3 regions of the Sphingobacterium corticis genome follow, and region 3 is predicted to be linked to each of the others. Evidence: riboswitches for the same ligand, from Rfam matches in the RefSeq annotation. Region 3 holds a riboswitch; each other region holds the start of a gene.
The links. Region 3 has a riboswitch for S-adenosylmethionine ahead of ACFSQ3_RS11920 (O-acetylhomoserine aminocarboxypropyltransferase/cysteine synthase family protein). Riboswitches for the same ligand answer to the same signal wherever they lie in the genome.
Positions count from the first base shown of each region.

Region 1: it holds a riboswitch for S-adenosylmethionine, as region 3 does, so the genes downstream of both, metE (5-methyltetrahydropteroyltriglutamate--homocysteine S-methyltransferase) here and ACFSQ3_RS11920 (O-acetylhomoserine aminocarboxypropyltransferase/cysteine synthase family protein) in region 3, are expected to answer to the same signal.
Region 2: it holds a riboswitch for S-adenosylmethionine, as region 3 does, so the genes downstream of both, metF (methylenetetrahydrofolate reductase [NAD(P)H]) here and ACFSQ3_RS11920 (O-acetylhomoserine aminocarboxypropyltransferase/cysteine synthase family protein) in region 3, are expected to answer to the same signal.

Region 1 covers NZ_JBHUMA010000004.1:421,535-432,529, reverse strand. Annotated here, with positions in the region: gene ACFSQ3_RS03180 (MBL fold metallo-hydrolase) at 1-407, shown strand, start outside; gene mtgA (monofunctional biosynthetic peptidoglycan transglycosylase) at 411-1,142, opposite strand; gene ACFSQ3_RS03170 (cation-transporting P-type ATPase) at 1,321-4,044, shown strand; gene ACFSQ3_RS03165 (hypothetical protein) at 4,141-4,299, opposite strand; gene metE (5-methyltetrahydropteroyltriglutamate--homocysteine S-methyltransferase) at 4,468-6,780, opposite strand; SAM riboswitch class I at 6,854-6,969, opposite strand; gene ACFSQ3_RS03155 (response regulator transcription factor) at 7,033-7,722, opposite strand; gene ACFSQ3_RS03150 (sensor histidine kinase) at 7,757-9,631, opposite strand; gene pyk (pyruvate kinase) at 9,786-10,995, opposite strand, start outside.
Region 2 covers NZ_JBHUMA010000004.1:597,993-608,987, forward strand. Annotated here, with positions in the region: gene ACFSQ3_RS03880 (lipid II flippase MurJ) at 1-470, opposite strand, end outside; gene rfbA (glucose-1-phosphate thymidylyltransferase RfbA) at 509-1,372, opposite strand; gene rfbD (dTDP-4-dehydrorhamnose reductase) at 1,449-2,297, opposite strand; gene rfbC (dTDP-4-dehydrorhamnose 3,5-epimerase) at 2,366-2,932, opposite strand; gene rfbB (dTDP-glucose 4,6-dehydratase) at 2,934-3,986, opposite strand; gene ACFSQ3_RS03905 (adenylyltransferase/cytidyltransferase family protein) at 4,005-4,469, opposite strand; gene ACFSQ3_RS03910 (nucleotide sugar dehydrogenase) at 4,609-5,901, opposite strand; gene ACFSQ3_RS03915 (adenylyltransferase/cytidyltransferase family protein) at 5,976-6,455, opposite strand; SAM riboswitch class I at 6,621-6,725, shown strand; gene metF (methylenetetrahydrofolate reductase [NAD(P)H]) at 6,787-7,743, shown strand; gene ACFSQ3_RS03925 (SusC/RagA family TonB-linked outer membrane protein) at 8,047-10,995, shown strand, end outside.
Region 3 covers NZ_JBHUMA010000006.1:1,382,093-1,393,087, reverse strand. Annotated here, with positions in the region: gene ACFSQ3_RS11950 (aminoacyl-histidine dipeptidase) at 1-812, shown strand, start outside; gene ACFSQ3_RS11945 (nitroreductase family protein) at 958-1,590, opposite strand; gene ACFSQ3_RS11940 (patatin-like phospholipase family protein) at 1,714-2,520, shown strand; gene ACFSQ3_RS11935 (alpha/beta fold hydrolase) at 2,539-3,378, opposite strand; tRNA gene ACFSQ3_RS11930 (tRNA-Arg) at 3,535-3,608, shown strand; gene ACFSQ3_RS11925 (homoserine dehydrogenase) at 3,756-4,937, opposite strand; gene ACFSQ3_RS11920 (O-acetylhomoserine aminocarboxypropyltransferase/cysteine synthase family protein) at 4,987-6,291, opposite strand; SAM riboswitch class I at 6,481-6,597, opposite strand; gene pckA (phosphoenolpyruvate carboxykinase (ATP)) at 6,910-8,460, shown strand; gene ACFSQ3_RS11910 (hypothetical protein) at 8,737-9,117, opposite strand; gene ACFSQ3_RS11905 (amino acid permease) at 9,736-10,995, shown strand, end outside.

The sequences.
Region 1 (10,995 bases), on a different contig from region 3:
ACGAAGATAAATCGGAAGATGCGGTTCGTAAATTGATGCGTATAGGAATGGACCGCGTTCGCGGATATCTTTCTTCTACTGACGCTGATTTTCTCGTGGCAGCAAGTACCAAAACAAAAGCCGTTACTCAATCGGAACTAAAGGAACTTATACGTGATACGGAAAATCTGCAGTTAGTGGACGTACGCAATGCTTCGGAGTATGAGAATGGCCATATTGATGGCGCAATTAATCATTTTGTTGGAACATTACCTAAGCATTTTCAATCGCTTTCTAAAGAGTTGCCCGTGGCCATTTATTGTCAAAGCGGCGACCGCGCAGCTATAGCCTCTTCCTATTTGCAACAACAAGGTTTTGAAAAGATCTTCGTTTATTTCGGCGGTATGGCAGAGTGGAATAAAAAATAGTTGCTATTCCGGAATGGTATAGTGATTTAAATAACGAACAATACTATTCGCGCGTCGGTTGATATAAGGGGAAGGTCGGCGCGCATCCCATTTTCTAGGATTGGGTAAGATTGCAATAATTAAAGCGGCTTCTTTTCTAGTTAAGCTTTTACCAGATTTGCTGAAGTAGTAGCGCGAGGCCGCTTCGGCGCCATAAACGCCTTGTCCCATTTCAATCACGTTTAGGTAAACCTCCAAAATTCTTTTTTTCGACCAAAATATTTCGATCAGTACGGTAAAATAGGTTTCCAGGCCTTTTCGAAACCAAGAACGAGCTGGCCAAAGGAATACATTTTTTGCAACCTGCTGACTTATTGTGCTACCGCCACGCAAAGCACCACCGGTTTTATTTCTTTGCAATGCTTTTTCGATCGCCTTCGTGTCAAAGCCGTGGTGCGTCATAAAGAAAGCATCCTCACCCGCCAAAGCGGCTTTCTTCAGATTGGTTGAAATTTCCTCGTAAGCAAGCCAATCCTTTTCAATCTTGAATCCTTTTCCTTTCTCCTTCCATTCAAAACCACGCTTCACCATTAGATAAGTAATAGGTGGATTTATAAAACGCAGAACGATTACCCAAAATATACTCAACGCAAACAAGGCTAATAATACGCGGCCGATCCAGCGTACTATTTTATTACTAGCTTTTTTTTTCGTTTTGTTTGAAAATTTCTTCTTCTTGCTTCTTTGGATAGCCATAATTCTTTTTCCCTGAGAAAATGCAAAACTACGATCATCAAATCAATAATTCATAATCAAAGATAAATAGTAGCTATCAACCTATCCCGTCGATGTCGAATTTTATCAAACAGTTGTGTGTATTTGCTTGTTACAACAATAATTAAGCAAAGCTGAAACCGAGCAATTAATAGCAAAAATGGAAAATTCTAACGAGCATAAGGATAATAATAGGTCGTGGCACGCGAAGGATGTAGAGGATGTCATTTCTTCGTTGAAGACCGACAGTTCAGACGGATTAAGTAGTAGCACCGCGAATAAATTATTGGAAAAGCATGGACCAAACGAGCTTCCGCAAAAGAAAAAGCAAAGCGATATCGTACGTTTTTTTAAGCATTTCCATGACGTGCTTATTTATGTTTTACTCGTAGCCGCAGTAATTACTACCATCTTAGGTCACTACACCGATACTATTGTTATCATCTTGGTGGCTATTATCAATGCGACAATTGGTTTTGTGCAGGAAGGGAAGGCCGAAAAGGCTTTGGAAAGTATAAAAGGAATTCTTTCGCTGAAAGCAACTGTTTTACGAGAAGGCAAACGCAAGGAAATTGATGCTACAGATGTTGTATTAGGTGATATTGTTCTCCTTTCAGCTGGTGATAAGGTGCCAGCAGACTTACGATTGTTCGAATCGGATAATTTAAAGATTGAAGAATCGGCACTTACTGGAGAATCGGAATCGTCGGAGAAACGCACCGACACGATCGAAGAAGATGTGGATTTAGGTGATCGCAATAATATGGCGTACACTAGCACAACGGTTAGCAATGGAACAGGTAAAGGAATAGTAGTAGCTGTAGGGAGGAACACCGAAATCGGAAAAATTAATCAGATGATGTCCGATGTCGCTCAACTAACAACGCCATTGCTTCGCCAAACAAGTCAATTTGGTAAGACAGTCGCTTTAGCTACGCTGTTTTTAGCTGCCGGAACCTTTGCATTCGGATTTTATTTTAGAGATTACGATACGGAAGAATTGTTGTTATCCGCCATTGGACTAGCTGTCGCCGCTATTCCAGAAGGTTTACCAGCCATTCTGTCGATTATATTAGCGATAGGTGTACAAAATATGGCTAAGCGGAATGCCATTGTGCGTAATCTTCCATCCGTAGAAACCCTAGGTTCGGTATCTGTGATTTGTTCGGACAAAACAGGTACACTGACAAAAAATGAAATGACCGTAAAAGATGTAATCCTTCATAATCAACATTATGAAGTGACGGGCATTGGATACGCACCGGAAGATGGCGATATTCAACAGAATGATAAAACAATCGATGTTCAAGACGACAGTGGACTGAAACGTTTCCTTCAATGTATTTACGTCTGTAACGAGGCATCAATCGATAAAAATAAAAAGGGCGAATGGATTATTAAAGGCGATCCCACCGAAGGAGCTTTAGTTACCGTTTATAAAAAAAGCGGATTAGATGAAGAAAAGCCAAAGCGCATAGCGACAATACCTTTCGATTCGGATTACAAATATATGGCAACATTGGTGGAGGAAGACACGGATGCTGTTATGTATGTGAAGGGCGCACCTGATCGTTTGCTTGAATTGGCGACGAAGCAACTTAATGATGATGGCGAAGCAGTAGACCTAGACTTGCAGTATTGGAAAGAACAGATTACTAACTTAGCTAAAGAAGGAAAACGATTAATTGCAGCCGGTTATAAACAGGTTCCTTCTGGAAATTCTGACATTGATCATGACGATTTGGAGGAAGATCTTATTTTGGTAGGCCTTGCCGGCATTATTGATCCGCCTCGAGAAGAGGCTATAGAAGCGATCAAGATTTGTGCAGATGCAGGAATACGCGTAAAAATGATTACCGGAGATCACGTTGATACCGCGAAAGCGATTGGTAAAGAAATGGGAATTGGCGATGGGGAGAAAGCTTGTCGGGGTGCTGATCTAGAAAAGATGAGTGATCAGGAAATGCGTAAAGCCGTTTTAGAATATGATATTTTCGCTCGCACCAGTCCTGAACACAAACTGCGCTTGGTGGAAGCCTTACAGGCCGAAGGACGAATATGTGCAATGACTGGTGATGGTGTTAATGACGCTCCAGCATTAAAGAAAGCGGATGTTGGGATTGCCATGGGAATAAAAGGAACGGAAGTAACAAAGGACGCGTCCGAGATGGTGCTTGCTGATGATAATTTCCGAACGATCGTGGATGCCGTAGAAGAAGGCCGGCGAATATATGACAACCTTAAGAAAACAATCCTTTTTATTTTACCTACAAACGGAGCAGAGAGTTTATTGATAATGGCTAGTATTCTGTTTGGATATATTATGCCACTCACGCCTTTGCAGATTCTATGGGTCAATATGGTTACATCTGTAACTGTTTCCTTAGCGCTAGCTTTTGAAGGAATAGAAGAAGGTACTATGAAACGGAAGCCGCGAAATGCAAAGGAACCATTGTTAAGCGGATACTTTATCTGGAGGATCGTTTTTGTTTCTGTTGTTATTGCTGGAGGAACATTGTACTTGGTGCAGTATCTAACGGATCAAGGCGTGAACAATGATACTATACGAACAGTTACGATGCAAACCATAGTAATTTCGCAGTTGTTTCATTTGTTCAATTGTCGGAGTATTCATGGAACAGCGTTCGATAGTAAGTTTTTTACCAACAACGCCATTTACATTGTTGCAGTTTTACTATTTGCTTTACAAGCAGCGATCACTTACTTGCCATTCATGAATCGTATTTTCGGTACTCAGCCATTGGAATTATCATTTTGGCAATATCCCGTATACTTAGGTTTAGCTGTCTTTATTATCGTAGAGATTGAGAAGTGGATTGTTCGCAAGCTCGTTCTTTCTAAGCAAGAAGAAGAAACTGCTTAAGCATAACGAACTCAAAAATCACTTAAAAAAATGGGCTCATCAGTAACGATGAGCCTATTTTTTTATACAGGTAATGTTGTGTTATGCTGAGAATTGCTATTTTCTTCCGCCTGCAACCTTAGCAATAATCCAAATAATTAAAGCAACAACCACAACTACCGCAATCACGCCGGTCCATACACCTGCTTTGAAAATGCCTTCAATAACTTGACAACTTGTCAATAAGTTCGCGACCATTGCAAATAGCAATGTCATAGGTATAAATCTTTTCATAATCGTTCTTTTATACTACAAAACAGCACATTTTAGCTAATGTTTGATGTGGAACAAATTATATCTTCAAGAAATCGTTAATTAACAAAAATCCCGAAGTGAATTCGCTCACTTCGGGATTTGAAAAATAGTTATGTGTGATTATAAGTATTATTCAGCGCGTAAGATCTTGGCAGCTTCTACCATGGATTCCAACGCAGCTTTGGTTTCTGGCCAAGCACGTGTTTTCAATCCACAGTCTGGATTTACCCACAATTGCTCCGCTGGAACTACTGCTTTCGCTTTGCGCAACAAATCCACCATCTCGTCTTTGCTAGGCACACGAGGCGAGTGAATATCATAAACACCAGGACCGATATCGTTCGGGTATTTGAAATCACCAGCAAAAGCATTCAATAATTTCATTTGAGAACGAGATGTTTCGATAGTAATAACATCTGCATCCATCGCAGCAATATCCTCAATAACGTTGTTAAATTCCGAGTAACACATGTGCGTGTGGATTTGCGTATCATCATCTACATTTGAAGACGATACACGGAACGAACGAACTGCCCAGTTTAAGTAATCTTTCTGATCCGCTTTGCGTAACGGTAAGCCTTCACGAATTGCCGGCTCATCGATCTGAATGATTTTGATTCCTGCTTTTTCTAATGCTTGAACTTCATCCAAGATCGCTAAAGCGATTTGATAAGTGGTGGTAGAACGTGGTTGATCATTACGAACGAATGACCATTGCAAAATCGTAACCGGTCCGGTCAACATACCTTTTACCGGACGATCTGTCAAGGACTGCGCGTAAGAAGACCAACGGACAGTCATATCTTGCGGACGATAAACATCTCCATAAATAATTGGAGGTTTCACACAACGAGAACCGTAGGATTGTACCCAACCGTACTGCGTAAACGCGTATCCTGCCAACTGCTCACCGAAATATTCTACCATGTCATTACGCTCGAATTCTCCGTGTACCAACACGTCGATATCCAATTGCTCTTGTAAACGGATCGTGTTCTCCGTTTCTTCAGCAATTGCTTTATCGTATTCTTCTTGCGTGATAACGCCTTTTTTCAAATCTGCGCGCCACTTACGTACATCTTTTGTTTGTGGGAATGAACCGATCGTTGTTGTTGCGAAATCTGGCAAACCAAACTTAGCTTTCTGCGCTTCTTTACGTTTTGCAAATACCGACGTACGTGTCGCATCTGCATCAGTGATATTGCTCACACGGCTTTTAACATCCGGTTTGTGGATCAAAGGAGATGTGCGACGGCTTTCTGCCGCTTCTTTGTTTGCTTCATAACGAGCAGTGGTTGCTGCATCTACTTCGCCATCAGCCAAAACAGCTAAATCTTTTACCTCCGCTAATTTTTGTTTTGCGAAAGCCAACCAGTTTTTAACTTCCGCCGGAAGCGATTCTTCGTTTTTCTCGTTATCTAAGTCGAAAGGAACGTGTAGTAGGGAAGAAGAAGGACCAACCCAAACGCGATCTTTACCCAAAGCATCAACAGCTTGTTTGATCTTTGCCAAAGATTTTTCGTAGTCGTTTTTCCAAATATTACGGCCTTCTACCACGCCTAATGACAAAGTAAGTGAAGCTGGAACTTTCGCTAAAATCGTGTCTAGCTGATCTTCACCACGAACTAAATCAATGTGTAAAGCGTGAACTGGAAGATTCAATGCTAAATCTTCGTTATCTTTCAACGCTTCGAAATAAGTCGTTGCGATCAGCTTCGTATCACCAGCCGCAGCATTTAATTTTTCGAAAACAGTTTTATAAAGTGCTTTTACTTTCTCGTCGATATCTAACGCCAAATAAGGCTCATCGATTTGAATAAATTGAGCGCCAGCTGCCGCCAGTTTGCTTACAATTTCTTCGTAAACAGGCAATAAGCGATCGATCAAATCAATGCGCTCGAAACCAGCTTCTTTTTCTTTACCCAATAATAGGTATGTGATGGGGCCGATCAAAACAGGTTTTGTATCTAGACCTAACGCTTTTGCTTCGTTATATTCGTTCAAGAATTTTTCGGAGGTCAACTCGAAAGTTTGATCTTTCGTGAATTCAGGAACCATGTAGTGGTAGTTTGTATCAAACCACTTCGTCATCTCCATTGCTGTTACGTCGACGCCTTCCGCCTGGAAACCACGTGCTAAAGCAAAGTATAAATCTAAATTATATTCACCATCAATCTTGTCCAATAATGATTCGTAACGTGCAGGCACAGCACCTACCGTTAAAGTCAAATCCAATACTTGGTCATAAAAAGAAAAATCGTTGGAAGGAATAAGCGCGATGCCGTTTTCTTTTTGCAGTTTCCAGTTGGCTTCGCGGATACTTTTTGCGGTATTAAGAAGTTCTTCTTTGGTAATCTTTTTTGCCCAGTAAGCTTCGTTTGCTTTTTTTAGCTCTCGAAAAGGACCTACTCTTGGGTAACCTAAGTTGTTTGTCGTTAACATAGTTTTATTCTCTAATTTTTATTTTCAATTGATAATTTTGCTATTAGAGAAGGCCACAAGAAACAGTGACTTCAGCTTATCTTTCCCCTATTAGTCCCTCGCAGGTAGAAGTAGAATGTAGCACCTTGTTCAAGCGACAGGTTGCTAAGGCTTCAACGGGTCTATTCCCTCTGCCTTTCTCTATAAGCACTACAAAGTTATAGAACGAAAGTAGAAATTCAAAATTTAAAATGAAATCCAGTAGGTAGGCTATTAACTTACTAATAATTTGTAGCCTTTACCATGAACATTTACAATTTCAACGTTTGGATCTTCCTTTAGATATTTGCGAAGTTTACTCAAAAACACATCCATACTGCGGCCGGTAAAGTAATTGTCGTCGTGCCAAATTTTTACCAATGCTTCCTCGCGTGTAAGTACATCGTTTTTCTTCAGGCAAAGCAATCGAAGCAATTCCGCTTCCTTGGTAGAAAGCTTTTGTTGCTGACCTTTGTAAGAAATAACTTGACTGGTATAATCGAAGAAATAGCCACCAACCTCAAACTTATCGGGAGTTTCATCTTCTTTATCTCTGGAAGCTCTTTTCAATAAGGCGTTAATACGTAACAGTAATTCCTCAACGCGGAAAGGTTTGGTAATATAATCATCTCCGCCTAATTCGAAAGCTTGCGTTTTATCTTCCATCATACCTTTCGCAGTCGCGTAAATAATAGGTACAGTTTGATCTACTTTGCGGACATCTTTACCTAAGGAAAAGCCGTCTTTCTTCGGCATCATAACGTCGAATATGCATAGATCAAACTCGTCCTTTCGGAAAGCATCCATTGCTTCGACACCGTCTTTGCACAGCACCACATCAAACTTTCCTTTAAGTTCCAGATAATCTTTCAAAAGATCGCCCAAATTTGGATCGTCTTCTGCGAGTAGTATTTTTTGAGACATAGATTTCTATTTAAAAATGTGATGAATGGTCCGATTAAGCTTGTTCGGAACTCATCAACGGTAGTGTTACTTCAAATTGTGTGCCTTTATCCTTCTCACTTTTTACCGTGATTTTTCCATTCAGAATTTTAATAATATTATTAACATAACTCAAACCCAATCCAAATCCCTTCACATTGTGGATATTTCCAGTCGGGATGCGGTAGAATTGATCGAAGATTTTTTCCTGATGATCTTTTGACATACCTACGCCTTTATCCGCAACAGATAGCACGATGGTGTTTTTCGTGTTGTAGGTACGCACGGTGATATCCGGTGTTTCCGTGCTGTACTTAATGGCGTTATCAATCAGGTTGAACATCACATTTGATAAATGTAGCTCGTCGCCAATCACGACATCTTTGGCAGCTGATAAATCGATGTGAAACTGGCCTTCAGCTTTTTGTAACTGCAATTGCATGCTATCCAATACGCTGTTTGCAAGATCATTTACATGCACTTTCGTGCGTTCCATTTTCAGGTTTTCTTTTTCTAAGCGTGCGATGTTGAGCACGCGTTCGATATGCGATCCCAGTCGGACATTTTCATCGTAGATGATATTCGCCAATTTGGCGACACGCGTTTCATTAGAAGCTATTTCTTTGTCGCGAAGCGATTCGCTGGCAATCATAATCGTAGCTACTGGCGTTTTAAACTCGTGCGTCATGTTGTTGATGAAATCTGTTTTCATCTCGGATATTTTCTTTTGGCGGAAAATGATGGTAAGCGTATAGGCAAAACAGCCAACCAATAAAGAAAGTAACGCCAAGACACCCGCTACCATAAAGCTCATGTTTCCGGCGATATGACTTTCTTTTGATGGGAAATAAATAGAAAGCAAACCCGGCGACCGTCCTTGATCTCCTTGAAAAAGTGGTGTGGCGTATTCGGTAGCATTATCAATTCGTTGGAAATCCTCGTCATCCACGTTATAGGCCGCTTGGATTATCGGCGCAGCGTTTGGCCGCGGACGAATCTGCATAAAAAACGGCGAAGCAATTCCGCGGTTATATAACTCTTTCTCTAAATAATGTATTGCTAGCTCCGGTTTAATGCGGTCCTTCAAAGGGCGCTTCGACATGGCTATACTCGCCGTAATATCATTGATAACCTGACTATCCTTTCCCCCGATAATCGCTACTGTGTCATACAAACTAGTGGCAACCGCTAATTTTTTGAAGTTAAGATCTCGGAGTTTTTTCTCCACTTCCTGCAGTTGCAAAATGGTTTTTGCATCATTGATAGGGGGGAGTGTAGCCCAAACGAAAGAGTGTACATTTAATGTGCCATCATCAACGATGGGAATTACGAATCGCGTGCTATCATCACGTGCAAGTATTTCTGGAATACGCTTACGTGCGCCTACAGTCGTTGATATCAACGGTAGAGTGGGATCTTGGATATCGTAGCTTTTCTCGATAGAGAAAGTAATTAGGTTGCGGTAGTCGGGTCGACGAACGTAGGTTTCAAAAAAAACGTTATTTACATAAGCTGCATTTGGGAAATTGCGTTTTAAATCTTCTTCCTCATTGCGGTAAAGATCGCGTGCCTCAAAGTCCTTCGTGCGGAGCTTATTAATTTGATCCTGCAAGGCGATTTGCTCTGCTAGGATAACTTCTTTCTCTTTTTGTAACTTTTTATCCTCTGCAAATTTTTCTTGGTTGATTCTTGCTTGCTTCGTTGTAAACTCATAAACCTCCTGACGCTCAATCTTATTGGCCACAATAGCCAACGAAGCTTTTACCGTTTCATCAAATATTTTTGATTTTTGCAAGTAGGATTGTCGGATGAAGTAGTATTGCATGGCAGTAACGCCTAATAGCGCCACCGACATAAACCATATAATTAGGGTAATACTTCTTTTCTTCATTATTGCAAAAGTAATTAGGCAAAACGCTGCTTAAAATGCCTTTAACACAATTTAACAGGCGATTGGCTAGAATCAACGTTCCTCAAAACAAGAACAGCCGCCAAAATCAATTTGGCGACTGCTCAATATAGTTTAAAATATGCTTAATCGAGCATTATTTTACTTCAGATACACGGATTGTGTTTGTTCTGCCTTTTTCGTGTAATGGCGTAGAAGCCGTGTTGATCACGATTTGTCCTGGCGTAACTAGTTTGTGTTCTTTCAACAACTCGTTTACATCTTGGATTGTACCGTCAGTACTTTCGAATTTCTCGTAAATGAACGTTTGAACACCCCATACTAAACTAAGCATATTCAATAATTTCTTGTTACCTGTGAACACATAAATATCTGCATTCGGGCGGTAGCTGGAAATCTCCAATGCCGTATAACCAGATGAAGTCATCGCAACAATCGCAGATGCGTCCGTTTTTTCTGCCAAGAAGATAGAACTTCCGCAAATAGCATCAGCTACTTTTGTAATGTTCACCGATTCGCCAGTATCTTTTGAGCTATAATATGGATAAGAAGTTGATTCTACGTGCGTGATGATTTTTGCCATCGTTTCGATAACGATTTCAGGAAATTCACCAACAGAAGTTTCACCGCTCAACATCACTGCATCAGCACCGTCCAATACCGAGTTTGCTACGTCATTCACCTCTGCACGAGTTGGGCGAGGTGTATTGGTCATTGTTTCCAACATCTGCGTAGCGATAATTACCGGTTTAGATAAATCACGACATTTCTGAACGATAATTTTTTGCAATCCAGGTACTTCTTCCATCGGAAGTTCAACACCCAAATCGCCACGAGCAACCATGATCGCATCTGTTTCCGCAATAATTGCGTCGATATTTTCAATCGCTTCCGGCTTCTCAATTTTTGCAATGATCTTTGCTTGAGAACCTTTTTTAGCAAGGATTTCTTTACACTGAATAATATCTTCCGCCGAACGCACGAATGACATCGCGATCCAATCTGCACCGTGATCGAGTGCGAAGTTCAAGTTGTCTAAATCTTCTTCCGTTAGAGAAGGGATAGAAACTTTTGTGTTTGGCAAGTTGACACCCTTACGTGAGGTAAGGATACCGCCGTGAACAACCACACAGGTTACGGTGTCTTTACGGTTGGTAGAGATTACGCGCAATTGCAGTTTACCATCATCTAACAAGATGATTTCGTTTTCCTTAACGTCGTTCGGGAAGTTTTCGTAAGTAATGTAGATGCTGTTTTCATCACCGATCTTTTCTTTCGTAGTAATTTCTACACGACTACCATTAACTAAGATCGCTCCACCTTCCTTCATTTTTCCGATACGAATT
Region 2 (10,995 bases), on a different contig from region 3:
AATTCCGGAGCATAAAAGATCTCATAGGCATTCAAAATTGAATTTCCCAAGAGCACGAATTGATTAAACAACAAGATGGGGCTTACCCATCGTAACATGGAGGTCAAACTTTTGGACTCCTCCTCCGTGAAATTAGGCGCAATCCAACTGGCAATCATCGGAGCAAAAATCTCCATCAGCAATACGACCAATAGTGACCCCAAGAAAATATAGGCTAGTAGAGATCTTGTGTGTTCCAACGCCGCAATTTCTCCTTCGGATTCTTTGATCGTAATAAATTTTGCCCGAAAAGTTTCGTTTATAGGTCCCCATATTGCTAAATCAATCATTATGATGAAAGAGAATGACAATAGCCATATATCTCTATCCAAACTGACCCCAAAATACTTGGCCGTTAGGGACAGAGTAATGATACTAAGGGGAGCTTTTAAAAACTTTAATAAAAACAGTAGCGAAGCAGCTTTTCTCAAATCTCCTCCATACTAATTGTACATGTATACATTACTCATTATGATTGGGAAATATTCAATAGATACTCTCCATACCCACTCTTAACGAGTGGTTTAGCTATTTCTAAAAGTTGTTCTTCATCAATCCATCCCATTCTGAAGGCCACTTCTTCAATCGCTCCGACCTTCATCCCTTGACGCTCTTCAATAACCTGTACAAATTGGCCAGCTTGCATCAAAGACTGTATCGTTCCTGTATCTAACCAAGCTGTTCCGCGATCGAAAACACCGACTTTAAGCCTCCCTTGCTCTAAATACACTTTATTTACGTCGGTAATTTCGAGTTCACCACGGTGAGATGGCTTAATATTCTTCGCGATCTCTACCACGTCATTATCATAAAAATAGAGCCCTGGAACGGCGTAATTGGATTTCGGCTCCGTTGGCTTTTCCTCAATAGAAACAACATTATTGTCTCTGTCAAACTCCACCACGCCATAACGCTCCGGATCGTGCACTTGATAAGCAAAAACGCAACCTCCATCAGGATCAGCATTGGATTGCAACAACTTCGACATACCTGAACCATAAAATATGTTGTCGCCAAGAATTAAGGCTACTTTATCATCTCCAATAAATTCTTCGCCTAAAATGAACGCCTGAGCTAATCCGTCCGGAGAAGGCTGTTCTTTATATTCAAATCTACAACCAATTTGAGAACCATCTCCTAAAAGTTTCTGAAAGTTCGGCAAATCCTGTGGTGTGGAAATAATCAGAATTTCGTTGATTCCCGCTAACATCAGGGTAGATAGCGGATAATAAATCATCGGCTTATCGTAGACAGGCATCAATTGCTTCGAAACAGCAAGTGTTAACGGATGCAGACGTGTGCCAGATCCTCCGGCGAGTATAATTCCTTTCATGGGTAACAGTGTTTGGTAGATCCCGATTTACAAAGATGCAACTTTTAAATTCGGCGTTTGCTATAGTACGTTTTAATTATAAATGATTTAACATAGATGTTAAGCTGTTTTTCCAAAAAGGAATCTCCACATCAAAAGTTTCTTTAATCTTTGTCTTGTCCAAAAGAGAAAATTTTGGGCGCTTTGCAGGTGTTGGGTATTGCTCAGTCGGAATTGCGTTAATTTTACAATCTAACGAAGATAAATCGCGGATAGCTATCGCGAAATCATACCAAGATATTTCTCCTTCATTGCTAAAATGATAAATACCATTTGTCCATTTCGCTCCGTGCACAATTTGCAAAATCGCTTTTGCCAAATCCCGAGCATAGGTTGGTGAACCAATTTGATCGGAAATTACTGAGATCTCATCGCGCTCCGTCATCAAGCGAATCATCGTTTTAACAAAGTTTGCTCCGTAAGTAGAATATACCCAAGCTGTACGAATAATGATGGCCTCGGCTTCAGAATCAACAATTGCTTGCTCGCCTTTTTGCTTCGTTGCGCCGTATATATTAATCGGATTTGTTGGCTCACCTTCTTTCAATGGCACATTACTATCGCCTTGAAAAACGTAATCCGTAGAAACATGAATTAGCTTGGAGTTATTCGCTTTTACCCATTTCGCTATTTGAGCTACAGCCAAATGATTGACTTTGTCTGCTAATTCGGGCTCAGATTCTGCTTTATCGACAGTAGTATATGCTCCAGCGTTAATGACCACATCCGGCTGAAAAGATTGCAAAGCATTATCGATCGCGTCCAAATTGTCCAACGGCATCTCTGCCCGTGAGGTAAAAAGAAATTCGGAGTTCGGATAACTTCCAGACAAATCCTTAATTTCTGAACCTAATTGGCCGTTTCCACCGGTAACGAGTATTTTCATTGCTTTAAAGTTGATAGGGGTTGAGAAGGATTAATAAAGTTGATAAAAGTTGAAAATTCTACTACCTTCTATAAACTATTCTTGACCTTCCCTCCAAATACATCGCTAAACGATGGCGCTTCTTTGTCTTTGTCAGACAATTGAAGTTGTTCCAAAGGAATTTGCCAATCTACTGCTAAATCCGCATCTAAAGGATGTACGCCACATTCTGACTCCTTGTTGTAGAAGTTATCGCATTTATAAAAAAAGGTCGCTGTTTCGCTTAACACCACGAAACCATGTAAAAATCCACGTGGAACAAATAGCTGCAAGTTATTTTCCGCCGACAATTCCACCGCAACATGCTGTCCGTATGTAGGAGAATCCGGACGAACATCGACCGCTACATCCAATACTTTTCCTTCAATCACACGCACTAATTTTGCTTGCGCGTGTTCGCCAGCTTGCGCATGCAGACCTCTCAAAACGCCTCTTGAAGAATACGACTGATTATCTTGCACAAACGTAGTTTGTGTGCCGGTTAATGCGTTAAATGTTTTTTCGTTGAAGCTCTCAAAGAAATAACCTCGACTATCGCCAAATTTCTTGGGTTCTAAGATGAAGCATCCTTTTAGTTTTGTTTCTGTCGCGTTCATATTATCCCTCGTATTGCTCTTCGTAATATTTCTGATAATTACCAGAGGTAACATTCTTTAGCCATTCTTCATTGCTCAAGAACCAATCAATCGTAACCGATAAACCTTGTTGAAAAGTTACCGAAGGTGCGTATCCCAATTCTTTATTAATCTTCGATGCGTCGATAGCATAACGTAAATCATGACCTGGTCTGTCTTTTACAAAAGTAATTAACGATTCGGAAGTACCCGGATTACGACCTAACTTCTCGTCCATTTGCTTGCACAATTCTTTGACCAAGTCGATGTTCTGCCATTCGTTGAATCCACCTACGTTGTAGGAATCTCCGTTTTTACCTTTGTGGTAAACTAGATCAATCGCTTTAGCGTGATCGATGACAAATAACCAGTCGCGTGTGTATTTCCCGTCGCCATAGATTGGAAGCGGTTTGTTGTTTAAAATGTTGTGAATGCACAATGGAATCAACTTCTCTGGAAAGTGGTTTGGACCGTAGTTATTTGAGCAGTTTGTCAACACAATCGGCAAACCGTATGTATCATGATAAGCGCGAACAAAATGATCGGAAGATGCTTTGGACGCTGAATACGGAGAATGCGGATCGTATTTCGTTTCTTCTGTAAATAAGCCGGTGCTACCTAAAGCGCCAAAAACCTCATCCGTCGAAACGTGGTGAAAACGTTTTCCTTCAAAATTATCTTTCCAGATTTCACGAGCTGCATTCAACAAGTTTACTGTTCCAATAACGTTTGTCATCACGAATGCTGTCGGGTCAGCAATGGAACGATCTACGTGTGATTCTGCTGCCAAATGTATTACCCCATCCGGTTGATATTTTTGGAACACCTCGAAAATCTGCACAGCATCCGTAATATCAGCTTTAACAAATTCGTAATTCGTAGCGTTCTCAATATCTTTAAGATTCTCCAAATTACCGGCGTACGTCAATGCATCTAAATTGACAATTTTGTAGTTCGCATATTTGTTGACAAATTCTCGAACTACGTGCGAACCAATAAAGCCTGCTCCCCCAGTTATTAATATGGTTTTATCCATTTGTGATTTTTTATTTTCTTACTTATTATTTTTCTCGGCTTCCTTCTCCGCTACAATTCGACGAAGGCCAGAGCTTGAAAAGCGATGATCGCGGCTATTAAAATAGAGTTCAATCCCCTTTTGCTCACAATATTCGCGCCCCGTAAAGTTTTTATCAGCATATTCGTCACCTACAATACGCACATCTAACTTAAATGATTTTAAAATATCTTCCAAATCTTGTTCGGTAGAATAAGGAACTATTTCGTCCACATATTCACAACCTCTGAGCTGTATATAACGTTCCACGACAGTTTGGGTCGGCGCATTTTTCTCCGGACGATCTAGCGTGGGATCCATCTGCAAACCACAAATTAGATAATCGCACTGTCTTTTTGCTTCAGCCAACATCATGATGTGCCCGGCATGTAACAAATCGAATGTAGAGAATGTAATACCAACTCGTGGACCAGGATTGTAATCTTTTCTTATATTTTTTTCCATAATTGAATGGTGCATTTAATTAATAATAAAGTTCGCAGATTTGGCAATCGATTGCCCAAAAATATCTATCGAAAATAGCAGATGTACACAACGCCCGATTGATCAAAAAATATGCCAATGGAAGGTCGTTTACAAATTCTTAAAGTCGCGCATCAACTAAGCTTCTGTCCAACACGCCTTTTATATCAAACACTACTGCTTTTTCCTTTACCAAAGCACTTAAATCAATACTTAGAAATTCCTGATGGGATACGGCTAAAATAATGGAATCATAAGCATTACCGTTCATCGCATTTTCCAATGAAATTAGATTTACCGCGTATTCCAACCAAAACGCGTTAGCATCTGCCCATGGATCAACTAAATCAACCTCCACGCCGAAATCTTGCAATGCGTTAAATAAATCCATCACCTTGGTATTGCGCGTATCTGGACAATTTTCTTTGAATGTTACTCCCAGAATAAGTGCGCGAGAACCTTTGACCGCAATATCTTTACGAATCATCAACTTGACAACCTTTGAAGCGATAAATTCTGCCACAGAATCATTCACGCGGCGACCGGAAAGAATCACATTCGGATGATAACCTAATTGCACGGCTTTATGTGCTAAATAATAAGGATCAACAGAAATGCAATGCCCCCCTACCAATCCAGGTTTGTAAGGCAAAAAATTAAATTTTGTTCCGGCTGCTTTTAATACATCCTGCGTATCAATGCCGACTCGGTCGAAAATCAATGCTAATTCATTGACAAAAGAAATATTTACATCGCGTTGTGCATTTTCTATGGCTTTGGATGCCTCGGCAACTTTAATGCTTGGCGCTAAATGTGTTCCAGCAGTAATAATGGTTTTATAAAGCCCATCGATTGCTAAGGCTATCTCAGGAGTTGATCCTGATGTCACTTTTTTTATCGTGGTCAGCGTATTGACCTTATCGCCTGGATTAATGCGTTCGGGAGAATATCCAGCAAAAAAATCCGTATTAAATTGTAAACCGGATTCCTGTTCCAAAATCGGCACGCAAACTTCTTCCGTACATCCAGGATAAACTGTCGATTCGTAGATCACGATATCGCCTTGCTTCAGCACTTTTCCCAACATCCGCGTTGCCGCGCGCAAAGGACGTAAATCCGGCGCGTTAAATTCGTCAATTGGAGTGGGTACAGTAACAATATAGATAGAGAAAGCGCGTAAATCCTCTTCCGAGGAAGATGCGGCGTAACCGCGTGCACCCGCTGATTCAGCATGCAATTGAAGGGTTGCCTTTAGCGTTTCCTGATCGGCTTCTTTCGTTCGATCAATCGCACTATTTAATTCGCCAACACGCGCTTCGTCGATATCAAAGCCCAAAACTTGTGTGTGCGGAGCAAATGCCAATGCCAAAGGCAACCCGACATATCCTTGTCCGATAACAGCTATTTTCTTCATTCTCCACGAATGTACTAAAATGTCTGTTTATACGGAACATCAAAAAACCGTAAAGCAGATTTCTCTGCCTTTTACTACTGTGGCGTAATTTCGCGAACCAATTTCTCCGCTTCTTTTTCAGCTACAATACGACGTAAGCCGGAGCTCGAAAAACGGTGGTCACGGCTATTGAAATAAAGCTCAATGCCTTTTTTCTCACAGTATTCACGTCCAGTAAAGTTCTTTTCGGCATATTCATCCCCCACAATACGCACATCGAGTTTAAAAGATTTCAAAATATCTTCCAAATCTTGTTCCGTAGAATAAGGTACAATTTCATCAACATACGAACATCCGCGTAGCTGAATATATCTTTCTACTACCGTTTGAGTAGGTGCGTTCTTTTCCGGGCGATCCAATGTTGGGTCCATTTGCAATCCACAAATCAAGTAATCGCATTGTCTTTTGGCTTCCGCCAACATCATAATGTGTCCGGCGTGCAATAAATCAAACGTAGAGAATGTAATACCGATGCGTGGTCCAGGATTGTAATCCGATTGTTTCTGCTTTTCCATGTTGTGTGATTCTTTTGTTTGTTCATTACAAGAATAAAAGATTTTTCTATTGGTAGTGTACGATGTACACCAAATGTACCGGGGACAAATGGTGGACAATGCTCCCAAGCAAATTAAAGTACCTCTTCATTTTGTTATGCCATTCGGTTTTCACATATTTGCGATAGCTTATAGAGAAAGGTCGAGGGATTAGAACCAAGGACGCCTTAGCAACCTGACGCATGTCAAGGTGCTACAATCTACCCAATTAGCCGTTGGGAACGATAAGCGGACGAGCTCCACGCGAGCGACACCATCCTCTGCAAGCCTTCCATTCAACAAAAAGATACGTATGAAGATCATTGATCATATCAAAAATGCGCAAGGAAAAACATTGTTCTCCTTCGAGTTGCTACCGCCCGCGAAAGGTCAGGGAATACAGAGTATATTTCAAACGATGGACGAATTGATGGAATTCAATCCGCCGTTTATCGACGTTACTTATCACCGCGAGGATTATTTATATAAGCAACATGCTAATGGATTGCTCGAGCGCGTTTCGTACCGTAAACGTCCCGGAACTGTGGCAATTTGTGCTGCGATTATGAATAAATATAAAGTCGACGCCGTTCCACATCTCATTTGTGGTGGTTTTACGAAGGAAGAAACCGAAAATGCGTTGATCGATTTGGATTTCTTGGGGATTGATAACGTGTTGGTACTACGCGGTGATGCGCGGAAAGGCGATGCAGATTTTATTCCGACGGAAGGTGGCCATGCTTATGCAACGGATCTTTTGAAGCAGGTAAAAGATATGAACGATGGAAGGTATTTACATGAGGATATCAACACATCTTCTAAAACGGATTTTTGTATCGGCGTAGCCGGATATCCAGAAAAACATTTCGAAGCACCGAACTCCCAAACCGACTTTAAATGGCTGAAGAAGAAAGTGGACATGGGCGCAGAATTCATCGTTACGCAAATGTTTTTTAATGTAGATCGCTATAAAGAATTTGTCACCAAATGTCGTGAACACGACATTAATGTCCCGATAATACCGGGATTAAAACCGCTGACGACCAAGAAGCAATTAATCACCTTGCCTCGCATCTTCCACTTGGATATTCCGGAGGAACTTTCTGAGGCGGTAGAGCGCTGCAAAACCAATGCAGATGTGCGTCAAGTCGGCGAAGAATGGTTAGTACAACAATGTAAGGAATTGATCGATTTTGGTGCGCCAGTTTTACATTTCTACACCATGAGTAATCCAGGTCCGAGCAAGCGTATTGTCGAAAAGTTAGCGTAAACATTCCACATATTATGTGAAGATTAAATGCTTGCCGATTCGTCCGCAAGCATTACTTGTTTAGTAAACAGAAAGTTAATAATTATTTAACCAAACATTTAGCCCTTCCTCATTCTACGATGGCTAGTTTTGCATCGTCAAACAAAAGAAAAAACAACTAAACAACAAGTGCCATTTTGGATTCACCCAAATAGATCATTCTAAAAAAATCATATTTACTTTTCGATTGATTTAACAGCGAGCAACGCTGGTAGGATTTGTATTGCCTGTAGTTTTTTTCTGGAGTTTTAAGAATTGGAAAAAATGATAGATTCATCTACCCGATCAACCGTTGGTCGCCTCACTTTCGACAGAAAAAATAACCGAAGAATACGCTTTACCGCTATCGCTTTTTTACTGTTATTTTCCGTAAAAACGGCACAAGCCGAAAGACATTCAACACTTTTCGAAACGGCCATTTCCCTGCAAGATCAACTACGATTTTCAGCACGCGTAGTTGATGCAGCTACCAACCAACCTGTTGCGGGGGCTACGGTTCGAGTTGCTGATAGAATAGTGGCAACCACTTCAAAAAATGGAGAATTTAGCATATCGGTTGCTTCGGGTAGTGCAATAATGATAGCCACGTTGGGGTACGAAACGCAGACTATAGTTGCCGATGAGTCTACCGCCGCCACGGTTGTACGTTTATTACCAATTGTGAGCGAAGTAGAAGAAGTAGTCGTTACTGCTTTAGGCATTGAACGTACAAAAAAAGCGTTGGGTTATGCGGCAACTGAATTGAAAGGTGAACAACTCACTGAAGCATTACCGAATAATTGGAGTGAAGCGCTGTCGGGACGTGTTGCCGGTGTAAACCTTGTCCGCTCTGGCGGTGGACCAGCTGGATCTAATAAGATTATCTTACGTGGTGAGAATAACTTAACAGGTGCCAACGATGCGCTGATTGTTATTGATGGCGTTGTGGTAAGCAATAGTAGTGGAAATCAAGTGGGAACGGGACATGGCGCTTACCTCGGTGGAGATTCTCCGACGGATTTTGGTACAGGGATTAATGATATCAACCCTGAAGATATCGCAACGCTTACGGTATTAAAGGGTGCGAATGCCACGGCATTGTACGGGCAACGCGGAGCCAATGGTGCTATAGTCATTACTACTAAATCCGGTCGCATTGGCAACGGAATCGGAGTAACATTCACTTCAAACAGCACCATGGAATCCATATCTAGATGGCCAGACTATCAATATGAATATGGACAAGGTGCAGAAGGTGTGCGTTACCATTCATTTCTTGATGGTCCTGATGGTCCGTCTACGCGTAGTACAAGTTCGGCTTGGGGCCCTAAATTCGATGGACAATATTACTTCCAATTTGACCCTGCCACACAAACTCGTGCCGCGGAACGTTCTTTGTGGCAAGCCTATCCAAACGAGAGAAAGAAGTTTTTCGACACAGGTACCACATTCACCAATTCATTGAGTTTAGATGGCGGAAACGAAAGTACGCAGGTTCGATTTTCATTTACCGACCTACGCAACAAATGGATTATTCCAAACACTGGATATGAACGCAACAACCTGTCGTTGACAGCCGCGCATAAGGTTACTGATAAGCTAAAAGTAAATACCCGCATCAACTACCGTCAAAATCGTAGCGATAATTTGCCATCAACTGGATACAACAACCAATCATTGATGTACTGGAGCATCTTTTGGCAACCAAGCGCTCCAATAAGTTGGCTGGAAGATTACTGGCGATTTGGAGAAGAAAATCGAGTACAAAACTTTCCATTCAGTAGCTTGGTTGACAATCCTTACCTTATTACTCAGGAAATGCTTAACAAGAATAAGCGCCACGGAATCACAGGTAACGTAGAAGCTTCTTATGCATTCACCAACGAGTTGGAATTGATGGTACGTACTTCACTCGATTTAAATACAGAAAGGCGTAGCCAACAACGGCCTTACGATACCGAGAAGTTCCGAAGGGGCATGTACAGAACGCAGCAGATAAACAATACAGAGGCTTCTTCCGATGTGATGCTTACCTATAAAAAACAGGTGACACCCGACCTAAACATACGGCTGACAGCTGGCGGAAGTACGCTTCGCAATGAAAGCTCTTTAGAACGGAACGCCGCGGACTCACTGGATTATCCGGGTATTTTCAATTTGGGAAATGCTGCTGGAGTCATCGTAACTACACCAAATCGTTCACAGATCGTGCTCAATAGTTTGTATGCATTAGGTACTATTTCCTTTAAGGATTTTCTTTTTGCAGATTTTTCGTTTCGTAATGATTGGAATAGCGCATTGGCTTCGCCGACAAACAAAGGGAAGGCTTTTCGATATCCTGGATTGAATATGAGTTTCGTGTTGTCGGACGCCGTGAAACTTCCATCAGCTATTTCCTTGATGAAGTTTAGGGCATCTGCCGCCGAAGTAGGCAGCGGTTCCATGACTCCCTATTTGACATCGTATAACTATAATCTCGACCCGACATTTCCGGGAGGAAGATCGAATCCGACACTCATCCCCAACTTAAATTTACAACCGCTAAGCACTTGGTCATATGAGGCGGGTGCCGATGTTGCCCTTTTCAATAACCGCGTTGGATTCAACATTACCTACTATAGCGCCAACACATCGAACCAACATTTGCGCGCAGTTATTGACCGATCATCCGGAGCCAATGAAGTTTTGCTCAACGCGGGAATGATCCAAAATAGTGGATGGGAAATCGAGTCCAAAATTTCCCCTATTCGTAAACCGAACTTTCAATGGACAATGAGTCCGGTATTTAGCGCCAATAGAAACAAGGTGGTAAGCTTGACGGATGATCTTAACGAAATGATCTTGCAAAATGGCCCTGGAAGTCGCGGCGCTATCATAGCTCGCGTTGGAGGGCGAATGGATGACCTGTATGGACGAGGTTACAATAGAGCACCGGACGGGCAGATCATCTATCGGAATGGATTGCCAACGCTGACCGATTCTTTGCAATACATCGGACAAACCAATCCAGCGTGGCGTATTGCGCTTCATAACGAATTTCGCTATAAGCAGTTTCGCTTGGGCATTATGTTCGATGCGCAGTTTGGCGCCGTCGGATATTCGTTGACTTCTGCAGTTCACGCGGAACAAGGTAAAACAAAAAATACCTTGCCTGGTCGTTACAATGGAATTATTGGCCACGGCGTCATCGAAAATGGCGACGGCACGTACGGACCAAACGATGTCATTTCTGAG
Region 3 (10,995 bases):
CCGGAATGGATATCGACAAAGGATTGGCGAATGCTAATAAAGTGTTATTTCGCATTTTGGCTGCCGCAATCAAGGAGAAAGATGTGCGCTTGTTTGCGGTGGATGGTGGCGGATTGCGCAATGCAATTCCTCGTGAAGCGATGGGTTCAATAGCCTGCAAAGCAAGCGATGTGAAGGAAGTTACGACTGCAATTGAGCGTGAGAATGCCTTTATTTTAAAGGAATATGCCGTTATGGAGCCGAACCTGACGATTGATTTGAAAGTGGAGAAAATTTCAGAGCGCATTGAGGTGCTAACCGAAGATGTGCAAGATAAATTCATTCAGGTGCTTAACGTCGTTCACAGCGGCGTATTTCGCATGAGCCCGGCATTTCCGGGTTTGGTGGAAACGTCGAACAACTTGGCGCGTGTCGTTTTGAAGAATGGAAAATATACGATTTTGTGTTTGACCAGATCGGCGGTGCAATCTTCCAAAGATTATCTATCCATGATTTTGGAAAATACATTCCGTATGTTGGATGCGGAAGTCGATTTTTCTGGCGAGTACCCTGGTTGGGAACCGGAGCCGGAAGGCGAATTAGTGCAATTGACAGCGGATACATATCGCCGATTGTTTAACGAAGAGCCGCGTGTAATCGCGGGTCACGGTGGCTTGGAATGCGGTTTGATTGGCGAAGCTTATCCAAAATTGAAGATGGTTTCCATTGGCCCGACGATTCGTGGAGCGCATTCACCGGACGAACGTGCTTCGATCTCTTCGGTGCAGAAATTCTGGACGTTCTTCCTTGAGCTCTTGAAGAATATGCCGTAGCTGATTCGTGAAAACGAGATATGCGAAGTGAGATTTAAGTATTGAGATTTGAGAAATTAAAAAGTAAAAATTAAGAAAGCCAAGCAAGGTCGCTTGGCTTTCTACTTATTTCAAATTTATTAGGATTTGTATACTTGACGATGGGCTATTTGTACTGAATAAGAAAATCAGACAAATTGGTACGCACTTTTTTCATGTTTACCAACCAATCATTTGCTTCATCGCGGTATCCCAAAGCCAAAATGGTTACAGATTTCAATCCTTTTGATGGAAGATCCAATAATTCATCCAATTGTGCATTTACAAATCCTTCCATCGGCGTTGCATCTACTTTTTGTTCCGCCGCAGCAGCGATAGCCATACCGAAACCAATGTAAGCTTGACGCGCAGCGTGATTGAAATGATCGTCTTTGGTTTGCGCTGCAAAACTTTGCATCAACCCATTTTTATAATCGTCACTAGATCCCGCAGGTAATCCGCGTTCATTTTCTTGCTGTGCGAAAACGCTATCCACGCGTTCTTTCGTGTATTCATCAAACGCAGCAAATACCAAAATGTGCGACGCATCCACGATTTGTGTTTGTCCGTAAGCGATTGGTTGTATTTTCGCTTTCAATTCTGGATTGGAGATTTCCAATACTCGGAAAGGTTGCAAACCGGAAGATGTAGGTGCCAAACGAGCCGCTTCCACGATATAATCCACTTTATCTTGTGATACGGCTTGGCCGTTCATTTTTTTGGTCGCATAGCGCCAGTTCAATTGTTCATGCAAATTCATATTTTTCTAATTTGAGATAACATCACAAAGCTACAGGATGTCAATAGATGTTTAAACATCTATTTTTTTATTGTACATAAAAATGACAATTTTAAATTTCTGATAAAACATTTACTTTTAGCAATGGACATCTTCAAAAGTAAACGTAAAGTTTCTTTGGTGCTCGGAAGCGGCGGAGCGAGGGGATTGGTGCAAATAGGAGTCATCAAAGCATTGATAGAAAAAGGGTACATCATCGAGGAAATCGTAGGATGCTCAATTGGTTCGTTAATCGGAGCAGCTTATGCACAAGGAAAACTCAATGAGTTGGAACTGTGGCTACAGGGTGTGACTCGAATGAAAGTATTTAAGCTGATGGATTTCTCCAATCCTTGGTTTGGTATATTGAAGGGCACGAAGGCGTTAGATTCGTTAAAATTGATCTTTCCGGATGTGCCGATTGAAACGTTGCCCATTCGTTATGTTGCTGTAGCTACTGATCTGAAAAACGAGTGCGAGGTAGTATTCGATCAAGGAAGCATTTACAATGCCATCCGCGCTTCCATCGCTATTCCTGCTGTATTTACTGGCGTGGATACTGAAAGTGGTTACTTGGTGGATGGAGGAGTTTTAAATCCGCTCCCAATCAATTACGTGAAAAAGAAACGAAGAAATATCGTCATTGCTGTCAATTTGGATGGCCGTCCTGATCCTGAATTTGGTTTGATGGCGAATAATGGCAAATATACATCTGTAAGCGTTTTGCAGGAAGCATATTTTGCAATGAGAAGGAGATTGAGCCAATTATCGGTCGACTTGTATAAACCGGATTATGTAATTCATGTTCCACATAATGCAGCTGGACTGTGGGATTATCATCGCACGGCTGAATTGGTGGAAAAGGGTCGGCAATGGACGGATGCCTTATTGCCAACCTTGAAAGTCAAATAAAAATCTATTTGTCAATCATTATACTTTAACCTGCGCCGGAATACGCTGCAAGTAATCTTTCATGGCCAGATTGAACGCGGATTCGTTCTCAAGATTCGGCAAATGTCCGCTTGCAGGAATTTGTGTAAACGTAGAATGCGCGATCTTTTCGTGCATCGTCCGCATCAATTCTTCTGAAGTCAGTTTATCTTCCTCTCCGCGTATAAGCAAGGTCGGAATTTGTATGTTTGGCAACACTTGCGTCGTTTCGGTTCGCGAAGCTAATGCTAATAATGTAGAGCAAATACTTGATAAGCTATTTCTTCGAATGCTGCTTTTAATCAATTCAACCGCTTCTTCGTTTTCCTGCGCACGCGGATTTGCAAACACATTTTCGATAAAGCCAATCGCAAATGGTCGTCGTCCGTGCGATAAAACTGCTTGGATGGAATCAAATCTTTTTTGCTTCGCCACGTTATCGTCCGCTTTGCTGTGTGTGTCACATAAAATCAATCCGGCGATCAAACCCGGAGCTAATTCATAGCTGCGTAAAGCAATATATCCGCCCATGGAGATACCGCATAATATCACACGGCCTAAATCTAATTTTCGGATGAAGGCCAAAAGATCTTTTGCGAAAACATCTACTGAGAAAAAGCTATGGCCGGACGTGGTATTCCCATGTCCGCGCACGTCGATCGCAATTCCAGTTGTTGCGTCATCTAATGCGCTTAATTGATTTCGCCACATGTTTTTGTTGAAAGGAAAACCATGAAGAAAAATAACCGTTTGAGCATCGCTCTGCGACGATTTTTTGATAAAGTAGGAGATGCTGATGTCGTTAATTCTGATTTTATTGCTTTTGATCCGTTCGCTCATAAAAATATAGTGTCGATAAATGTTTTGTTATCAATAGGATGTGATTTTGATAACATTTTTACGGTATTAAAGTTTAGAAAAAATTTGCAATAATCGAAAAAGTCACGATATTTGCATCACCAAAACGATAACGCATCGCTTGGTAATAAAAAAACTGCGCTCATAGCTTAACTGGATAGAGCACCTGACTACGGATCAGGAGGTTAGGGGTTCGACTCCCTTTGAGCGCACTTTTTTACTTCTCTCAAAAAAATCCATTCGTTTTCATTTTCCATTTCTTTACAAAATAGATTTTCTATTGATGTAATTTGTTAGATAAATCGAGAAAAATAACTGTGCAATCACGTATCAACATGATCGCACAGCCGAGGTTTTATTTACGCTAATTCTGCCAAGAAATAACCATCGCGATGAATGAGTTCGCGATTTTTGATAATATTTTGAAGATTCACTTTTCCGATTACGTATTTAAAATCCACGCCGTAGAATCGCTCCGAAATACTGTCGAAGTTTAGCGCTTCAAGTACGGATTCGTCTTCGTAACGCAGATAAACGGTGATTTCGTAGTCGGTGGTGTATTTAACCTGTTGCGATTTCAAATGTTTTTTGAATTCATAACGGTATCCGTAGCGAAGCGCAGTAATGTCGGACAGAACGGCAGAACCCGTCGGGTGACCGCCGGCACCTTTTCCAAAGAAAAACTGCTCATCAGCGAAAGCAGCTTTTACCACCACACCATTGTTTTCATTTTCTACACCATATAGCAAGTTGTCTTTCGTAACGAATTTTGGCAATACATATAATACCACTTCATCTTCGCTCAATTCCTTCGCTAAAGGAATCAATTTGATCTTGTAATTCTTTTCGCGTGCATACGTGATATCTGCCAGCCCCAGTTTGTCGATTCCTAGATTTAAAATGTCTTCCGGTTTTACATAAATGCCATACGCGTGGTTTGCAACAATGGCCAGCTTGTATTTTGGATCGAATCCACCCACATCCAAAGTAGGATCTGTTTCCGCAAAACCTAATTCCTGCGCTTTCTTTAATGCGCTATCATAATCTTGGTTTTCGTTGAAGATTTTGGAAAGAATATAGTTGGAAGAACCGTTAAAAATGCCGCTAACGCTATGCAGTAGTTCGTTGTCGTAGTATTCTTCTAAGTTACGAATGATTGGAATGGATCCGCAAACAGCACCTTCATACAATAAAGCTTTTCCGGTTTCTTGTTGGATGTTTGCCAATTCTTCCAGGTGCGTTGCGATCATCTTTTTATTTGCAGAAACTACGTTTTTGCCTGCACGCAATGCGCGCTGTGTGATCTCGAATGCTGCGTCTGCATCATCAATCAATTCTAAAACGGTGTTGATTTCCGGGTCATTTAAAACAGCATTCGCGTCGGTGGTGAATAAATGCGCTGGCAAAGAACGTTCCTTGTTCTCATTTTTGATGACAAATTTCTTTATCTCTAGATTAAGATCTTTGGTTTTAATGATGTCGTATAATCCTTGACCCACTACACCAAACCCAAACATCCCAATCGTTAATTTTTCACTCATTATTCTGTATTATTATATATTTTGTTTTTTGATTACAATCGTTAAACTCTTACAGCGTTTCAAACGCCTGTTCTAAATCGGCTTTAATGTCATCGACATGCTCTATGCCGACGGATAAGCGAAGTACGCCTGGGTAAACTCCAGAACGGCGTTGATCTTCGTCACTCAGTTGCTGATGTGTAGTGGTGGCCGGGTGGATAATCAATGTTTTAGCATCTCCCACATTCGCCAAATGACTAACCAATTCCAACGCATCAATAAATTCATGTGCTTTTTCGCTTCCGCCTCGAATCGCGAAAGACAAGACCGCGCCATAGCCATTTTTTAAATAATTCTGTGCCGCATCGTGGTAAGGGTGACTTTTCAATCCTGGATACGAAACGGACTCTACTTGCGGATGGCTTTCCAACCACTGTGCAATTTCCAATGCGTTGTCCACATGACGTTGCACACGAAGCGATAAAGTTTCTAATCCTTGTGTGAGTAGGAAAGAATTGAATGGAGAAAGAGCTGGTCCGAAATCTCGTAAACCTTCTACACGCGCGCGGATGGCAAATTGAATGTTTCCGAAGGAACTTCCTTCACCGAAAACTTCCGAAAAGATCAAGCCATGATAGCCTTCGGAAGGTTCCGTAAACTGCGGATATTTTCCGTTTCCCCAATTATAATTCCCACCATCGATAATTACTCCGCCAATTGTGGTTCCATGTCCACCAATCCATTTTGTTGCCGATTCAACTACTACATGAGCACCATATTCTAAAGGCTTGAATAGATAACCGCCAGCGCCAAAAGTATTATCAACCACCAACGGCAAATCGTATTTCTTCGCTAAAGCAGAAATGCGCTCAAAATCAGGAATACTGTAGGATGGGTTTCCGATGGTTTCCACGTAGATCGCTTTTGTTTTATCATCAATAAGTTTTTCAATTTCCTCCGGGTCGCCTTGATGTGCAAAACGCGATTCGATACCCAACCGTTTGAAAGCAACGTTGAATTGATTAAATGTACCTCCATATAAATGAGAACTTGCAACAAAGTTATCGCCGCTTTCCAAAATATTGTTTAATGCGATGAATTGTGCAGCCTGTCCGGATGAAACGGCAACGGCAGCCACGCCACCTTCCAGCGCAGCAATACGCTTTTCAAAAACGTCGGTTGTTGGATTCGTTATTCGCGTGTAAATATTTCCGAAATCTTTCAGTGCGAATAACTCTTCGCCATGCGCAGCGCTTTCAAAAAGATATGAGGCTGTTTGATATATGGGTAAGGCGCGCGCTCCGGTAGATGGGTCGGCTTCTTGGCCGGCATGTATCTGTAGCGTTTCGAATTGCAAAGGTCTTTTGTATGCCATAATAGCTTTGTTAAGTGGTTTTTGGTGGTGAAATCAATTTTAATCGCGTGGATCGACTATTCAAATAGGCAATTAACACATTCGCGCTCGCGGACAAGAAGCTACCTGAAGCTTGAAGCTAACGGATATAAAAACTGAAAACACTTCCGTAGAAGCTAATAAAAATGCTGTTTCGTTCATCTGTTCTATTATTTATATACTCCAAAACATTATTATTGTTTTGGACAGGAATTGGCACCTTTTCAATCTGTGTTGTTGGTTGCCAGTGGGTCATCGAGCCAGTCTCTCGCCACTTCTTTATAAATCAAGACCTGATCGGTTAGGGAAGGCGTTGATTTGTACTATCGACTGATATACATCAGCAAATATAAGAGTTTTATAGATGTTGCCAAATTATCGGAGAAAAAGTTTTGACTGGAAGCAACTAAAAAGAACATGAACGATATAATTTTCCGCTAAAATGTTTTAGCTATTTCGTTTAAATTAAATTAATATATAAAGTTTTGCAAATCAATTGTTTATATGTGTGTATCTGATACAATAAGCTAAAAAGCAGTTTTCTTTAGCAACACTTATCGATATTTTTGCAGTACGCAAACAAAAACAAATTGAACCGTTATGCAAAAACTTCTACAAGACTTGAATGCTGAAGTGATTTTTCAACCGCAGGGCGAAATTTTCGAAGAATTATCGCCTGCTGAACTGGTTGAGTACGCTATCCAACAAAAAGAAAGCACATTATCAGCCAACGGATCCTTAAATATTCTTACCGGAGAATTTACTGGTCGTTCCCCACGCGATCGCTACATCGTTCGAGATGCGATAACTGTCAATACAGTTGATTGGGGAGTTGTTAATCAACCTTTGAATCCCGATATTTTCGATATATTGGAAATGCAGGTGGTGGATTATCTCAATACACGAGAAGCTTTGTTCACTCGCCGTGCTAATATTGGCAGCTTCTCAAAATATAGTCGTTGCATTCGATTCGTTACAGAACTTGCTGCACAAGATTTGTTTATTCGAAACATGTTTTTGCCTGAAAAGGATACATTGAATACGGATGATTGGACAGTTTATGTCGCATCAACTTTGAAAGTAGTGGATTATGAAGCGCTCGGGTTGAATGCCTCAAATGCGGTTGTTCTCGATTTTTCTCGTCGCGAAGTACTCATTATAGGAACGGCATATACTGGAGAAATCAAAAAGAGTATGTTTTCGATGATGAACTTTGTGCTTCCTCAAAATGACGACGTATTTCCGATGCACTGCTCTGCTAATGCAGGGAAAGATGGAGAAACGGCCTTATTCTTTGGCTTATCCGGCACGGGAAAAACTACTTTGTCGGCAGATCATGATCGTTTTTTGATTGGCGATGACGAGCATGGATGGGCAAATGAGGGAATCTTCAACTTGGAAGGCGGTTGCTATGCGAAATGCATAGGTTTGAAAGCAGAGACAGAACCTGATATTTACAACGCAGTGCGCTTCGGGGCACTAACGGAGAACATGCTTCACCGTCCAAAGACACGTGATTTAGATTTTGATAACAAGTCAATCACAGAAAATATCCGCGTTTCTTATCCTATCAACTTTATACCAAATGTGGTTAAATCAGACATTTCTGCTTCGCCGAAACACATCTTCTTCCTAACGGCAGATGCATTTGGTGTTTTGCCGCCATTATCGAAGTTGACCGTTGAACAAGCGATGTACTATTTTTTAAACGGATATACCGCGAAAGTCGCAGGAACAGAAGTCGGCGTTGCCGAACCTGTCGCAACATTCTCTGCCTGCTTCGGACAAGCATTTCTTCCGTTGCATCCAATGCGCTACGCCGAGATGTTGGGCGAGCGTTTACATCGCGATCCATCCACGGAAGTTTGGTTAGTTAATACGGGTTGGATTGGTGGACCTTACGGAGTTGGTCGACGTATTCCGCTATATCATACGCGTGCTATGATTCGCGGAGTTATGCAAGGAGCGTTGGATGATGAGCATTTTGTAAAACATCCGATATTTGGTTTGTGCATGCCGGTATCTTGTCCGTTGGTGCCGGATACGATACTCGATCCACGATTATTGTGGGCTGATACGGACTGCTATGATTTGAAAGCTCGTGAGCTTCAAGGATTATTTGAACAGAATTACCAAAAGTACATCGATTAGTAGGGCCTAATTGTATCTGAGATCAAGGCTTTTCCATGGTGTTGAAAAGATGGTGTAATTTACCTTTAGTGAAAGAACAATTGTTTGATTGATACATAGTGAGAGTTTAATCAAACCTAAATCACATGGTGTCGGAAAAATGGAGTGTTTCGCTATATGCGGCAATGCTACATCCTAGGTTAAGAAGAGGTGTCTGTTTTGAAAATCGAAAAACGCAAGGAAAAATAACGGGCTAGCATCATAAAATGCTGGCCCGTTGTTGATGTAATCAGTCTTTTATCGCGTACAATTTGCAGTCCATGTTTGGCCATCTCGATTAAACGCAATACGTAAAGTCGAAGCGTCAATAGATATCGTTCCAAATTCGCCGTTGCTTAAACGTAGCGTGTTATTATCTCCTTTTTCCATAGCAATATCTCCCAAAGACGGGATGTCGCCAGAAAAATTGAATGTGTAATTGTCGCCAACTTTGTTAACTCTAACACTTCCATCTTGTTCAGCAATGGTAGATCCACCGCCATTAAAACTTACACGACCGTTATAAACGCCAGTGAATAAATCATTGTCCGCTGGATCGTCATCCTTACTACAAGCGCTGAATGCGAATAAAACAGCAAGTAGCATAAAGCTATACATTTTTAAGTTTAAGATTTTCATATCTGTATATTTTTTTGTTGTACAGTCATTTAATCATACATCATGCCACACGATATTTATTTTATATATCAATACAAGCGCTGCTAGGGTAAATTAAATCAAGTTGATCATTAGAATTGTTTCAAAAAACCATATCAATCGGCTTTAATCAGACTGAAATCCGTCAGTCTGCGAAACGTAATACAAAATCTAAGGGAGTCGACTATTCGAAGAAATCCCGTGTTTACACGGTGCTTAATTGCGGTGGTTCCGGCATTTGCTACGTGTTTATCCTCATCACATAGTTTGCTAAGACCAAAATTGCAATAAAGTAAAATTCGTCGACTTAGTAGAGTTCACCGATTTGAGGAGGTCGAGGTATCTTAATTCATGATAAACTATCGCGAGGTAAAAATTGTACTTGTCGCATAAAATTGGAAACCTTACGCAATTAATAGGTCGATTCGTAAAAATAATAAGCAAATTGCTGTTGAATTTGACGATGTTTACATTCGTATAACCATAAAAACACTTTCTTTTTAAGCTATAGTGGTAAAAAAGCAAGATTTTGAATAAGAGATTGACTGATTTTTTTTATTTTTTTGTACGTTTACGCTGTCTAAAAAAATTAATCTAAACATGTGGTATAGAAAATCCATATCAAAACTCGTTGCAGAAGCGCAACAAAGCGGAGAAGGTACATTAAAAAGGACGCTTACTAGCACAGGGCTGGTTGCTTTGGGCGTAGGAGCTATCATCGGAGCGGGGTTGTTCTCAATTACTGGTATTGCAGCTGCTGACCATGCTGGACCTGCTGTCACTTTAGCGTTTATCGTTGCTGCGGTAGGTTGTGCGTTTGCCGGCTTGTGTTATGCAGAATTCGCCTCAATGATTCCGGTTGCTGGAAGCGCCTACACGTATTCTTATGCGACAATGGGCGAATTTATGGCTTGGATTATTGGATGGGATCTTGTGCTAGAGTATGCGCTCTCGGCTGCAACAGTAGCCGCTAGTTGGTCGCAATACGTTAACAAGTTAGTGATTTCAATTTTTGGACAGGGTATCCCAGATTCGCTATTATATGGTCCTTGGGAAGGTGGTATGGTCAATCTTCCAGCAATTATAATTGTGGTGTTGATATCCTTATTGTTGATGCGTGGAACACAAGAATCTGCCTTAGTAAATAATATTTTGGTTATTCTTAAGGTTGCAGTTGTATTGTTGTTTATCATATTGGGATGGAAATTCATCAACCCGGCAAACCACACGCCATTCATTCCAATCAACGAAGGGGAGGAATTGTTGAAAGGTGGCCAGATTGGTATGTTCGATTTCTTTCGGGAAGGATATTTCGGTCACTACGGAATAAGCGGTATTTTAAGAGCGGCAGGTGTTGTATTCTTCGCTTTCATCGGATTCGATGCGGTAAGTACAGCAGCGCAGGAAGCTATTAATCCCAAAAAAGGAATGCCAATTGGTATTATCGGCTCATTGGTTATCTGTACAATTTTCTACGTAGCTTTTGCTTACGTATTGACTGGTCTTGCCAACTACAAAGATTTTCAAGGTGACGCTAGTCCCGTTGCAACGGCTTTTGCTACGACTGGATACACGTTTTTAAATACCGCGATGACGGTAACTATCGTTGCAGGTTATACTTCTGTAATCCTAGTTATGTTATTGGGTCAAAGTCGTGTTTTCTATACGATGAGTAAAGATGGTCTATTGCCAAGTATTTTCTCAGATCTTTCTAAACGTCAAACTCCTTGGAAAACAAACTTGATTTTCATGGTTTTCGTTAGTCTTTTCGCTGGATTTGTTCCTGTTTCTGACCTTGGTCACATGGTAAGTATTGGAACCTTATTTGCGTTCAGTTTAGTTTGTATCGGGGTTTTAGTG